2 regions of the Actinoallomurus sp. CA-142502 genome follow, and region 1 is predicted to be linked to the other one. Evidence: riboswitches for the same ligand, from Rfam matches in the RefSeq annotation. Region 1 holds a riboswitch; the other holds the start of a gene.
The links. Region 1 has a riboswitch for thiamine pyrophosphate ahead of ACQEV1_RS01020 (purine-cytosine permease family protein). Riboswitches for the same ligand answer to the same signal wherever they lie in the genome.
Positions count from the first base shown of each region.

Region 1 (5,179 bases):
TGCGGTGGAAGGACAAGCTGCCGGCCGCGCCGCCGAGGCCCGGCAAGGGACCGCTCGCGATGCGCGTCCACCTCGACGACGAGTCCGGCTTCGACCTCACCGAGGCCGGCACGCAGAAGCGGCTCGCCGTGTACGTCGTCCGCGACCCGCAGGACGTGCCCGGGATCAGGACGCTCGGTCCGGATCCCCTGCGCGAGGAGTTCGACGCCGAGGCGCTGGCGAGCATTCTCGACGGCCGCCGCACGCAGATCAAGGGCGTACTCCGCGATCAGAGCGTGATCGCCGGCATCGGCAACGCCTACTCCGACGAGGTGCTGCACGTCGCGAAGATGTCGCCGTACAAGCTCGCCGCGAGCCTCACCGAGGAGGAGATCGCGACCCTGTACGAGGCGATCGTCACGACGCTCGGCGACGCCGTCGAGCGTTCGAAGGGCCTCGCGGCCAAGGACCTGAAGGGCGAGAAGAAGTCGGGCCTGCGGGTACACGGCCGCGCCGGGGAGAAGTGCCCGGTGTGCGGCGACACGATCCGAGAGGTCTCGTTCGCCGACCGGGCACTGCAGTACTGCCCGACCTGCCAGACGGGCGGCAAACCACTCGCCGACCGCCGCATGTCCCGCCTGCTCAAGTAGTCCCGGCCGTAGTTATCCACAGGCTGTGGATCCCTTTGTCTTCGCGGGATCTCGCAGTGGCGGTCTGCGGTCCGTGGAGAGCGGCGTTCGGCCGAAACGCCCTAGTCTTCGTGGTCGTGATCAAGTGGTGGAACGTGTTGCCGGACGACGAGCGGCAGCAGTGGACGCTGGATCCGTTCGTGAGCGTGGGACCGCTCCGTTTCGGCATGAGCCCCGGCCACGTCTCGCAGGCGCTGAGCGGTGTCACCACGGAATCCCAGCGACACACGCTTCACCGTCCCGCCACTGAGGGCGTCTCCACGGTCGTAGAGGGCGACTACCAGGAAGTCGGCCTGAAGCTCTACTACCGCAAGGAACGGCTGGCCTGCGTCGTGGTCGACGCACTGCGGGGGCCTCAGGTGTTCGCGGACGGTACGGCGTTGGTCGGCCGCGTTCCCTCGCTGTTGGAGCAATGGATGGTCCAACGAGCCGAGGCCCGCGAGCCTTACTCAGAGCTCACCTACATGGCCGCAGGCGTACCCGGTTCGGAGACCCTGGGTGTCGTGATCGATGTGCAGCGAGCAGGCGACCACCTACTCACACGGCCGGTGTTCATACCCCCCGAAGCAATGGACGACCTTCCCCACTTTCTCCCGAGAGAGGCGTGGTCGGCTTGCTGAGCACCGGTCCTTCGATCAAGGCGTCCCTCGCCCTTGACGCTGACTGATCACGCCTCGCCCCACGATCGGAACGATGATCCCAGGCGAGGCGGTCACGTCGGGCGGAACCCAGGTCAGTGTGTCGGTGTGTGCGCCAGGGGTCCGAACAGGGCGGCCAGGTCGTTCCAGCGCTTGATCTCGCAGCCGTTCTTGCGTCCGAACGTCGTGTCGACCTTCTTGCCCTTCCACGTGCCCTTGACCGTGGCGGTCTGCGGGCCGCCGAAGATCTGGGTGCACATCTGGCCCTTCGGCGTCGGGGCGAACGGGTCGCCGCCCTTGGCCGCGGCCACCTTGTCCAGGCTCGTGCACGCCTGGGCCGCGTTCGGTGCGTTGCCGCCCGGCGGGTCGCAGGTGAGCGTGCGTTTGATCGGGTCCGAGGTCGGTGACATGCGCACCGTGATGGTGAGTTTGGTCCCGTCCGTGCCGATCTTGCCGCCCGGTGGCGTGGTGGGGGTCGGCGAGACGGGCGCCGGTGTCGGCGAGCCGGGTGTCGTGCTCTGTGCGGGCTGTGAGGCCTGGTCGCTCGGCTGGCTCGTCGCGGTTCCGTTGTCCTTGCAGCCGGTCAGCGTCAATGCCGTGACCACGCCCGGCACGACGATGGCCGTCCTTCCCAGTCTCGATAGAGATTGCCTCATGACGATTCGACTCCGGCCGCTCGCGCATGGTTCCGTGGATGTGTGAATCTTTTCAACAACCCGCTGCCCAGCGTCGCGGTCGCCGAGGTTCCCGGCGATGGCTACCTGCTCGACGTCCGGGAGAACGACGAGTGGCACGCCGGGCACGCGCCCGACGCCGTGCACATCCCGCTCAGTGAGCTGAACGCCCGCGCCGGCGAGGTGCCGGGCGACCGCGATATCTACGTTATCTGCAGGTCAGGGGCGCGATCCGCGCAGGCCGTGGCGGCGTTCAACAACTCCGGGTGGAAGGCCGCGAACGTCGACGGCGGCATGCACGCCTGGGAGGCGGCCGGGCTGCCGATGGTGAGCGAGTCCGGCGGCGACCCGTACGTCGCCTGAGCCCGCCGACGTCATCCGTGCGGCGTGAAGCCGAGGGGTTAATAGAGGCGGCGGGTCACCAGGGCGGCGGCGACGGGGCGAGCCTCGTCATCCGCCACGAAGGACGCCGTCGGAACGGTCATACCCTGATTCCTCCCCGGGCCGCGCGGCGTGCGCGGCCTGTGGCATGGGTCTCCTGCCGATGGAAAATCCGCTGAACCGGTATACATTGTCACCGGCCAACTTGATATCGCGGGAGCTCGGGCGTCGACCGGGCTGAGAGGGCGGCTTCACAGGTGCCGCCGACCGCTCGAACCTGACCGGGTAATGCCGGCGTAGGGAGTGTGCTCTGTGAGCACTGCCGTCGACCAGCCACGCAACGAGGCTCCGTACACGCTCGACCAGCCCGCGCCCAGGGTGCTCAGCTTCTGGGATCAGAGCGCGTTCTGGGCCAACCTGGGCGTCAGCCTGCTCGCCTTCTCCGGCGCGGTCACCGTGCTGGCGCCGGACGCTCAGGGCACGCCGCAGCTGCCGATCATGGCCGGCATCGTCGCCATGATCGTCGGTACCGCGATCGGCGGGATCATGCTCGGCCTGGCCGCGGTGCCCGGCGCGCGGGCCGGCGTACCGGCCATGATGCTGCTGCGGGGCCTCTTCGGCACCCGGCTGTCGTACGTGCCGACGGTGTTCAACATCCTGCAGATGATCGGCTGGGGCACCTTCGAGCTGATCGTCATCGCGGACGCGGCCGAGCAGATCTTCGGCGGTGGTCCGCACTGGATGTACGTCGTCGTGGCCGGGGTGATCACCACGGTGCTGACCATCTGGCCGCTGGGTTCGGTACGGGTGCTGCGCCGCTACGTGACCACCGCGGTCGTGATCGCCCTGGTCTACTTCTACGTCCAGCTCACCCGCCAGCCGCTGCCGAACCTCACGCACGGCTCGTGGAGCCACTTCTGGATCGGCGCTGACGCGGCGCTGGCGGTCTCGATCTCCTGGGTGCCGATGGCCGCCGACTACACGCGGCACTCCCGGTCCGAGCGCGCCGCCTTCGGCGCGGCCAGCGTGGCGTACGGGGTGACGCAGATCGTCGCTTACGTCCTCGGCCTGCTCGCCCTCGCGCTGGTCGCCGAGGACTCCACGAAGGTGTTCGGGCCGTTCCAGCACGTGGCGCTCGGCACGCTGTTCTTCGCGGTGTTCGTCCTGCGTGAGGCCGACCAGTCCTTCGCGAACGTCTACTCGACCGCCATGTCGATCCAGAACCTCGCGCCCCGGCTGGACCGGCGCCTGCTGACGGTCGTGCTGGGGGCGCTGATCACGGTGTTCGCGCTCGCGCTGGACATGAACGACTACGCCGGCTTCCTCACACTGATCGGCTCGGTGTTCGTGCCGATGCTGGGCGTGCTGGCGGTCGACTTCTTCTGCTTCGGCGGCCGCCGTGGCTGGGACGTGTCGGAACGGGCCCCGGCCCGCTGGTCGATGATCGTCGCCTGGGCGGCCGGCATCGCCACGTACCAGCTGATCAACCCGGGCACCGTCGGCTGGTGGTCCCGCCTGTGGACGGACGCCCAGAGCGCACTGCACTTCACCCCGTCGAGCTGGATGAGCGCCTCCCTGCTGTCGTTCGCCGTCGCCGGCCTGGTCACCGCGGCCATCGGCGCCCTGACACGTACGGAACGCCCGGCCACCGAAGAGGCGTGACCCGGCCGGCTGTGCGCGCCGGCGGGCGACATTCACCGCGTCGGCGACGACTCATGCACAAATGCGAAGTCCCCTTGACCTTCGCTTAAGAGTGGTTTCGCAACCGTTCGACCCGTCGGCGGTGGCACTATGGCCCCGTGGACACCTCCGACGCGACGATGCGCGCGGCCGTGGCCTCGGCCGCCGACGCAATGATCGCGCTCGGGCCCGACCTGACCGTACGCCTGTGGAATCCCGCTGCCGAGCGGCTGTTCGGCTGGTCCGCCGACGAGGCGATCGGCCGGCCGCTGCGGACGGTTCCGGAGGAGTACACCGCCGAGCACCGGGCCGTGCTCGAGCGGGTACGCGAGGGCGGGCACATCTCCTTCGCCACCCGGCGGCTGCACCGCGACGGACGCCTGCTCGAGGTACGCGCCGTGGTGAGCTCCATGCGGTCCGACGACGACGAGCTGCTCGGCTGGGTCGGCTTCTACCGGGCCGCCGACGAGGACGAGGCGGTCCAGCACCAGGCGGCCGAGCGGATCCGCCTCGTACGGCGGCTCAACGACGTCGTGGCCGACCTGAACGCCGAGCGTGAGCTGTCCGCCGTCCTCGACCGGGTCGCGGACAGCGTCATCGAGCTGACCGGCGCCGACGCGGCCGGGTTCGTGCTCATCGAGCAGGCCACCGGCACGCTGCGGCTCGTCAGCATCAGCGGCCTGCCGGAGCGCCTGCGCGGCGTCACCTCCGACCTGCGCACGAGCCTGGTCGGCGAGCTGCTGCGCTCCGGCCGTACGGTCATGCTCGCCACCGCCGACACGCGCAGCCTCGGTGACCTGATCTGGTCGGAGCTGGACGGCCTGCACACGATCGCGCTCGGCGTCTCCACCGTGCACGGCCGGCCGTACGGGGCCCTCTACGCCCTGTTCTCCGGGCACAGGGCGGGCCACATCGAGCTGGAGCTCCTGGAGCTGTTCGCCGGCCACGCCGGGGTCGTCGTCGGCAACGCGGTGAGCTACGCCGAGGTGGTCAAGCAGCGCAAGCACGAGCGGGCGGTCATCGAGGCCAGCGCCGACGGCATCGCCGTGCTCGACCGCGACGGCATCGTCCGGCAGTGGAACCCCGCCGCCCGCGCGATCACCGGGATGGACGCCGACGAGGTGATCGGCCGGCCGCT
Region 1 is NZ_JBNJMY010000001.1:158,352-163,530, reverse strand. It holds gene ACQEV1_RS01040 (Fpg/Nei family DNA glycosylase) at 1-629, shown strand, start outside; gene ACQEV1_RS01035 (hypothetical protein) at 686-1,288, shown strand; gene ACQEV1_RS01030 (SSI family serine proteinase inhibitor) at 1,402-1,920, opposite strand; gene ACQEV1_RS01025 (rhodanese-like domain-containing protein) at 2,005-2,343, shown strand; TPP riboswitch at 2,565-2,682, shown strand; gene ACQEV1_RS01020 (purine-cytosine permease family protein) at 2,674-4,023, shown strand; gene ACQEV1_RS01015 (sensor histidine kinase) at 4,182-5,179, shown strand, end outside.

Region 2 (5,179 bases), 3.8 Mb from region 1:
GGGGCGTTCGTCGTCAGGAATGCCGATCATGGCTCCCATTCTCGCGCACGGCGAGGTGTGGGCTGGGTGAACCACGGGTGAAATTCACTCATGGCGCAGGCGCCGGGACAGGGCCTCCGCCGCGGCCCGCGGGTCGTCGGCCTCGGTGATCGCCCGCACGACGACGACGCGGGTCGCCCCGGCCGCCAGCACCTGGTCGAGGTTGCCGGCGTCGATGCCGCCGATCGCGAACCACGGACGGGCGAACCGGCGTTCCGCGGTGGAGGACAGCAGCCCGAGGCCCGGGGCCGGCCGGCCCGGCTTGGTCGGCGTCGGCCAGGTCGGGCCCGTACAGAAGTAGTCGACGCCGGGCTCGCTCGCCGCCGCGGCCGCCTGCTCCTCCGAGTGCGTGGACCTGCCGATGAGCATGTCCTCACCGACGATCGCGCGTGCCCGGCGTACGGGCAGGTCGTCCTGGCCGAGGTGCAGCACGTCGGCGCGGACGGCGTGCGCGATGTCGGCCCGGTCGTTGACCGCGAGCAGGGCGCCGTGCCGGTCGCAGGCCGCGCGGAACACCTCCAGGTGCTCCAGCTCCCGGCGCGCCTCCAGCCCCTTCTGGCGGAGCTGGACGATGTCGACCCCGCCGGCCAGCGCCGCGTCGAGGAACCCGGGCAGGTCGCCCTGGGCCTCGCGCGCGTCGGTGCACAGGTAGAGGCGCGCGCGGCCGAGGCGGGAGCGCAGGCTCACCGCCCGGTCAGTGGGAAGACGTGCGGGCAAACCGCGGCCCTCCGTCTCGCCGGGCGGTGTCGCCGTGGCTCAAAGCGCGAGCGCCTGCGCGCGCCGGTTGATCTCTTTGACCCGGTGCTCGGTGAGCGCCTGAACCGGCGTGCCCGGCAGCGAGTCGTCTGCGGTGAACAGCCATCGCAGTGCCTCGACCCGATCGAACCCGGCGTCCGCGAGCACGGTGAGCGTGCCGTGCAGGCCCTTGAGCGGCTGGCCGTCCTGGATGAACGCGGCGGGCACGCTCAACCCGCCCTCGCGCTGCACCCCCAGCAGCTTGTGGTCGCGGAGGAGTTGCTTGACCCGCTTGAGATCGAGGCCGAGGCGCTCGGCCGTCTCAGGGAGGGTGAGCCATTCGCCCACCAGGGTGTCGGTCTGTCGATCGATCTCGATTTCGGCAACGGTGTGCGTCACGCCTGCCTGCTTACCATCTTCGGCACCATCTGAAACCTCTATTCCGGTCGCGAAATCACAGGGTGAGGTATCAGCCGCGCACGGTGGCCTTGACCGGGATCTGGGGATCGGCGAGCCGCCCGGCGTCGACGGCGGCGCCCGACGCTATCAGCCGCCGCCCCTGCACCAGGTCACGCGGCCGGTCGACGGTCAGGATCGCGACGAGCCGCTCCCCCGCCAGCCAGCACAGCGACCAGCGGTCCGCCTCGGGGTCCTCGCGCCAGACCGTCGTGTCGGCGGCGGGGTGATGGCCGGCGTACTGCACCATCCGGCCGAACTGCTCGGACCAGAAGTACGGGACGGCGTCGTACGCCCGCTCGCCGCCGAGGAGGTTCGCCGCCACGACGTCGGGGGCGTTCAGTGCCACGTCCCAGTGCTCGACGCGCAGCCGGCGGCCGAACCGGCCCGACCACCACGCGGCGCAGTCGCCCACCGCGAACACGCCCGGCCGGCTCGTGCGCAGCCCCTCGTCGACGACGACGCCGTTCTCCAGCGCCAGCCCGGAGCCCTCCAGCCAGCCCGTCTCGGGCCGTACGCCGACGCCCGTGAGGACCAGGTCGGCCTCGATCGAGCCGCCTCCGGCCAGCGCCAGGCCGCCCGCCTCCACCGAGGCGGCCTTGACGCCGTGGCGCAGCTCGACGCCGGCCTCGGCGTACCAGCGCGCGGTCCGCGTCCCGGCCTCGGCGCCGACGGCGCCCGCGAGCGGCGCGTCCGCCGCCTCGGCGACCGTCACCCGGCAGCCCGCCGCGGCCGCGGCCGTCGCGACCTCGGCGCCGATCCAGCCCGCGCCGACGATGACCAGCCGCGCGCCGGGACGCAGCGCGGCGCGGAGCGCGCGGGCGTCGTCGATGGTGCGCAGCACGTGCTGCGGGCCGTCGCCGGGCAGCCGGATCGGTGTCGCGCCGGTCGCGATGACCAGCCCGTCGAAGGCGAGTGGCCCCTCGGTCGTCTCCAGTTCCTCGCCCAGGCCCGTCGCGCGGCGCCCCAGGAGCGTCGCGCAGCCGAGCGCGTCGAAGTCGGCGGCGACGGTCGTGTCGTCGGTCTCGCCCCGGAGCACGGCCTTCGACAGCGGCGGACGGTCGTACGGTGCGTGCGGCTCGGCCCCCACCAGCGTGAGACCGCCCGCGTACCCCTGGGCCCGCAGGGTCTCGGCCGTCCGCAGCCCGGCCAGTCCGCCACCCACAATGATCACGCGCTCCATACGACGTAGGCTAGGGGGTGCTTCACGGGCCCTGACCGCCGCCGAGCCGGCAGCGGGCCGGTGAACGCCCCCGAGAAAGATCCCAGCGCGGGAGCCCGGCGAACCGGGCTGAGAGGGCGGCATGAGGCCGCCGACCGCTGAACCTGATCCGGGTCATGCCGGCGAAGGGAGCGCCAGAGTGGACGACGTGGTCATCATCGGCGGCGGTGTCATCGGGCTGGCGACGGCGTGGCGTTCGCTCGGACGCGGGCTGCGGGTCACGGTCGCCGACCCCGAACCGGCCGCCAAGGCCTCCTATGTCGCCGCCGGGATGCTCACCCCCGTCAGCGAGCTCACCTACGGCGAGGAGGCGCTCCTGCACCTCGGCCTCGCCTCACGCGACCGTTATCCGGCGTTCGTGGCGGAGCTGGAGGAGGTGTCCGGGCGCGACACGGGCTTCCGCGACGACGGGACGCTGCAGGTCGCCCTCGACTCCGACGACCTCGCCCTCCTCGGCGAGCTGCGGCGCTTCCAGGAGTCGCTCGGGATCCCGGCCGAGACGCTCACCGGCCGCGAGTGCCGGCGGCTGGAGCCCATGCTCGCGCCGTCCGTGCGCGGCGGCCTGCTCGCGCCCGCCGACGGCTCCGTCGACCCGCGACGCCTCACGGCCGCGCTGCTGGCCGCCGTCGAGCGGCTCGGCGGCACGCTCGTACGCGAGCGGGTCGCGGAGGTGCTGACCGAGGACGGGCGGGCCGTGGGCGTCCGCCTCGACGGCGGCGACGTGGTCCGCGCGCATCAGGTGGTGCTCGCCGCCGGGCCGTGGAGCCAGGACGTCAAGGGCGTGCCGGACGGCGCGCTGCCGCCGGTACGCCCGGTCAAGGGCCAGGTGGTGCGGCTGCGGAGCGCGACGCCGTTCCTGGGACGGTGCGTACGCGGCCTCGTGCGCGGCTCGTCGGTCTATCTCGTGCCGCGGGCCGACGGGGAGATCGTCGTCGGCGCCACCCAGGAGGAGATGGGCTTCGACACGACGGTCACCGCGGGCGGCGTCTGGGAGCTGCTGCGCGACGCCCGCGAACTGCTGCCCGGCGTGACCGAGCTGGAGTTCACCGAGGTGCGCGCCGGTCTGCGGCCCGGCTCGCCGGACAACGCCCCGGTGCTCGGCGCGAGCGCGCTGCCGGGCCTGCTGCTGGCCACCGGCCACTTCCGCGGCGGCGTGCTGCTCGCGCCGGTCACCGGCGAGGCCATGGCCGAGCTGCTGGCGACCGGTTCGATGCCCGAGGTCGCCCGGCCGTTCTCACCCGGCCGGTTCCAGGAGTGAGCTCGCAGGAGCGAGCGGAGGCGGCGGCCGAGGTACGAGGTCGCCGGTGGAGCGAGTGAGAAGGGCGAACGACCAATGAGCACGAGTGAGCCCGAAGGAGCGAGCGGAGGCGGCGGCCGAGGTACGAGGTCGCCGGTGGAGCGAGCGAGAAGGGCGAACGACCAATGAGCACGAGTGAGCCCGCAGGAGCGAGCGGAGGCGGCGGCCGAGGTACGAGGTCGCCGGTGGAGCGAGCGAGAAGGGCGAACGACCAATGAGCACGAGGAGTTCGTGAAGGTCCGATGAAGATCACTGTGAACGGCGCGGAGCGCGAGGCGGAGGACGGCGCGACCGTCGCGGGCGTGGTCGCCTCCGTGACACGGGCGCCGGCCGGCGTGGCCGTCGCCCTCAACGACCAGGTCGTCCCGCGCGGCGACTGGCCGACCACGATCGTTCGGGAGGCGGACCGCATCGAGGTGCTGACCGCCGTGCAGGGAGGTTGACGATGGAGGACCCGCTCGTCATCGCGGGAGAGACGTTCGAGTCCCGGCTCATCATGGGGACCGGCGGCGCCCCGAGCATGAACGTGCTGGAGGAGGCGCTGACCGCGTCCGGCACCGAGCTGACCACCGTCGCGATGCGGCGCGTCGACCCCGGCTCCCGCGGCTCGGTGCTCGACGTGCTCGGCCGCTTCGGCATCCGGGTGCTGCCGAACACCGCCGGCTGCTTCACCGCGGGCGAGGCGGTGCTCACCGCCAAACTCGCCCGCGACGCGCTGGAGACCAACTGGGTGAAGCTGGAGGTCATCGCCGACGAGCGGACGCTGCTGCCGGACCCGATCGAGTTGCTGGACGCGGCCGAGCAGCTCGTCGACGACGGGTTCGTCGTGCTGCCGTACACCAACGACGACCCGGTGCTCGCCCACCGGCTCGAGCAGGCCGGCTGCGCGGCGGTGATGCCGCTCGGCTCCCCCATCGGCTCGGGCCTGGGCATCCGCAACCCGCACAACATCGAGCTGATCGTCGAGCGGGCGCAGGTGCCGGTCGTCCTGGACGCGGGGCTCGGCACGGCCAGCGACGCGGCGCTCGCCATGGAGCTGGGCTGCGACGCGGTTCTGCTCGCGACCGCGGTCACCCGTGCGCAGTCGCCGGCCCTGATGGCGTCGGCGATGCGGCACGCCGTGACGGCCGGCCGGATGGCCCGGCTCGCCGGCCGCATCCCCAAGCGGCGGTACGCGCAGGCGTCGTCTCCGTGGCAGGGACTCAGCTCGGGCGGTTGATCTCGATCCGGTCAAGGATCGATGCTTTCCTTTGGAGCGGCGGCGAGTATCACGTTTAAACACGAATACACTCCCTCCTGATGGATACGTCGGTTGCGGACCCGCTCGTCGGGCAGGTGCTCGATGGGCGCTATCGCGTCCAGTCGCGGGTCGCCCAAGGCGGCATGGCCACGGTGTACGTCGGCCATGACACGAAGCTCGATCGCACGGT
Region 2 is NZ_JBNJMY010000001.1:3,911,124-3,916,302, reverse strand. It holds gene ACQEV1_RS18975 (hypothetical protein) at 1-30, opposite strand, end outside; gene thiE (thiamine phosphate synthase) at 85-720, opposite strand; gene ACQEV1_RS18965 (Rv2175c family DNA-binding protein) at 796-1,173, opposite strand; gene ACQEV1_RS18960 (NAD(P)/FAD-dependent oxidoreductase) at 1,244-2,413, opposite strand; TPP riboswitch at 2,491-2,602, shown strand; gene thiO (glycine oxidase ThiO) at 2,592-3,710, shown strand; gene thiS (sulfur carrier protein ThiS) at 3,992-4,192, shown strand; gene ACQEV1_RS18945 (thiazole synthase) at 4,195-4,968, shown strand; gene pknB (Stk1 family PASTA domain-containing Ser/Thr kinase) at 5,049-5,179, shown strand, end outside.
Region 2: it holds a riboswitch for thiamine pyrophosphate, as region 1 does, so the genes downstream of both, thiO (glycine oxidase ThiO) here and ACQEV1_RS01020 (purine-cytosine permease family protein) in region 1, are expected to answer to the same signal.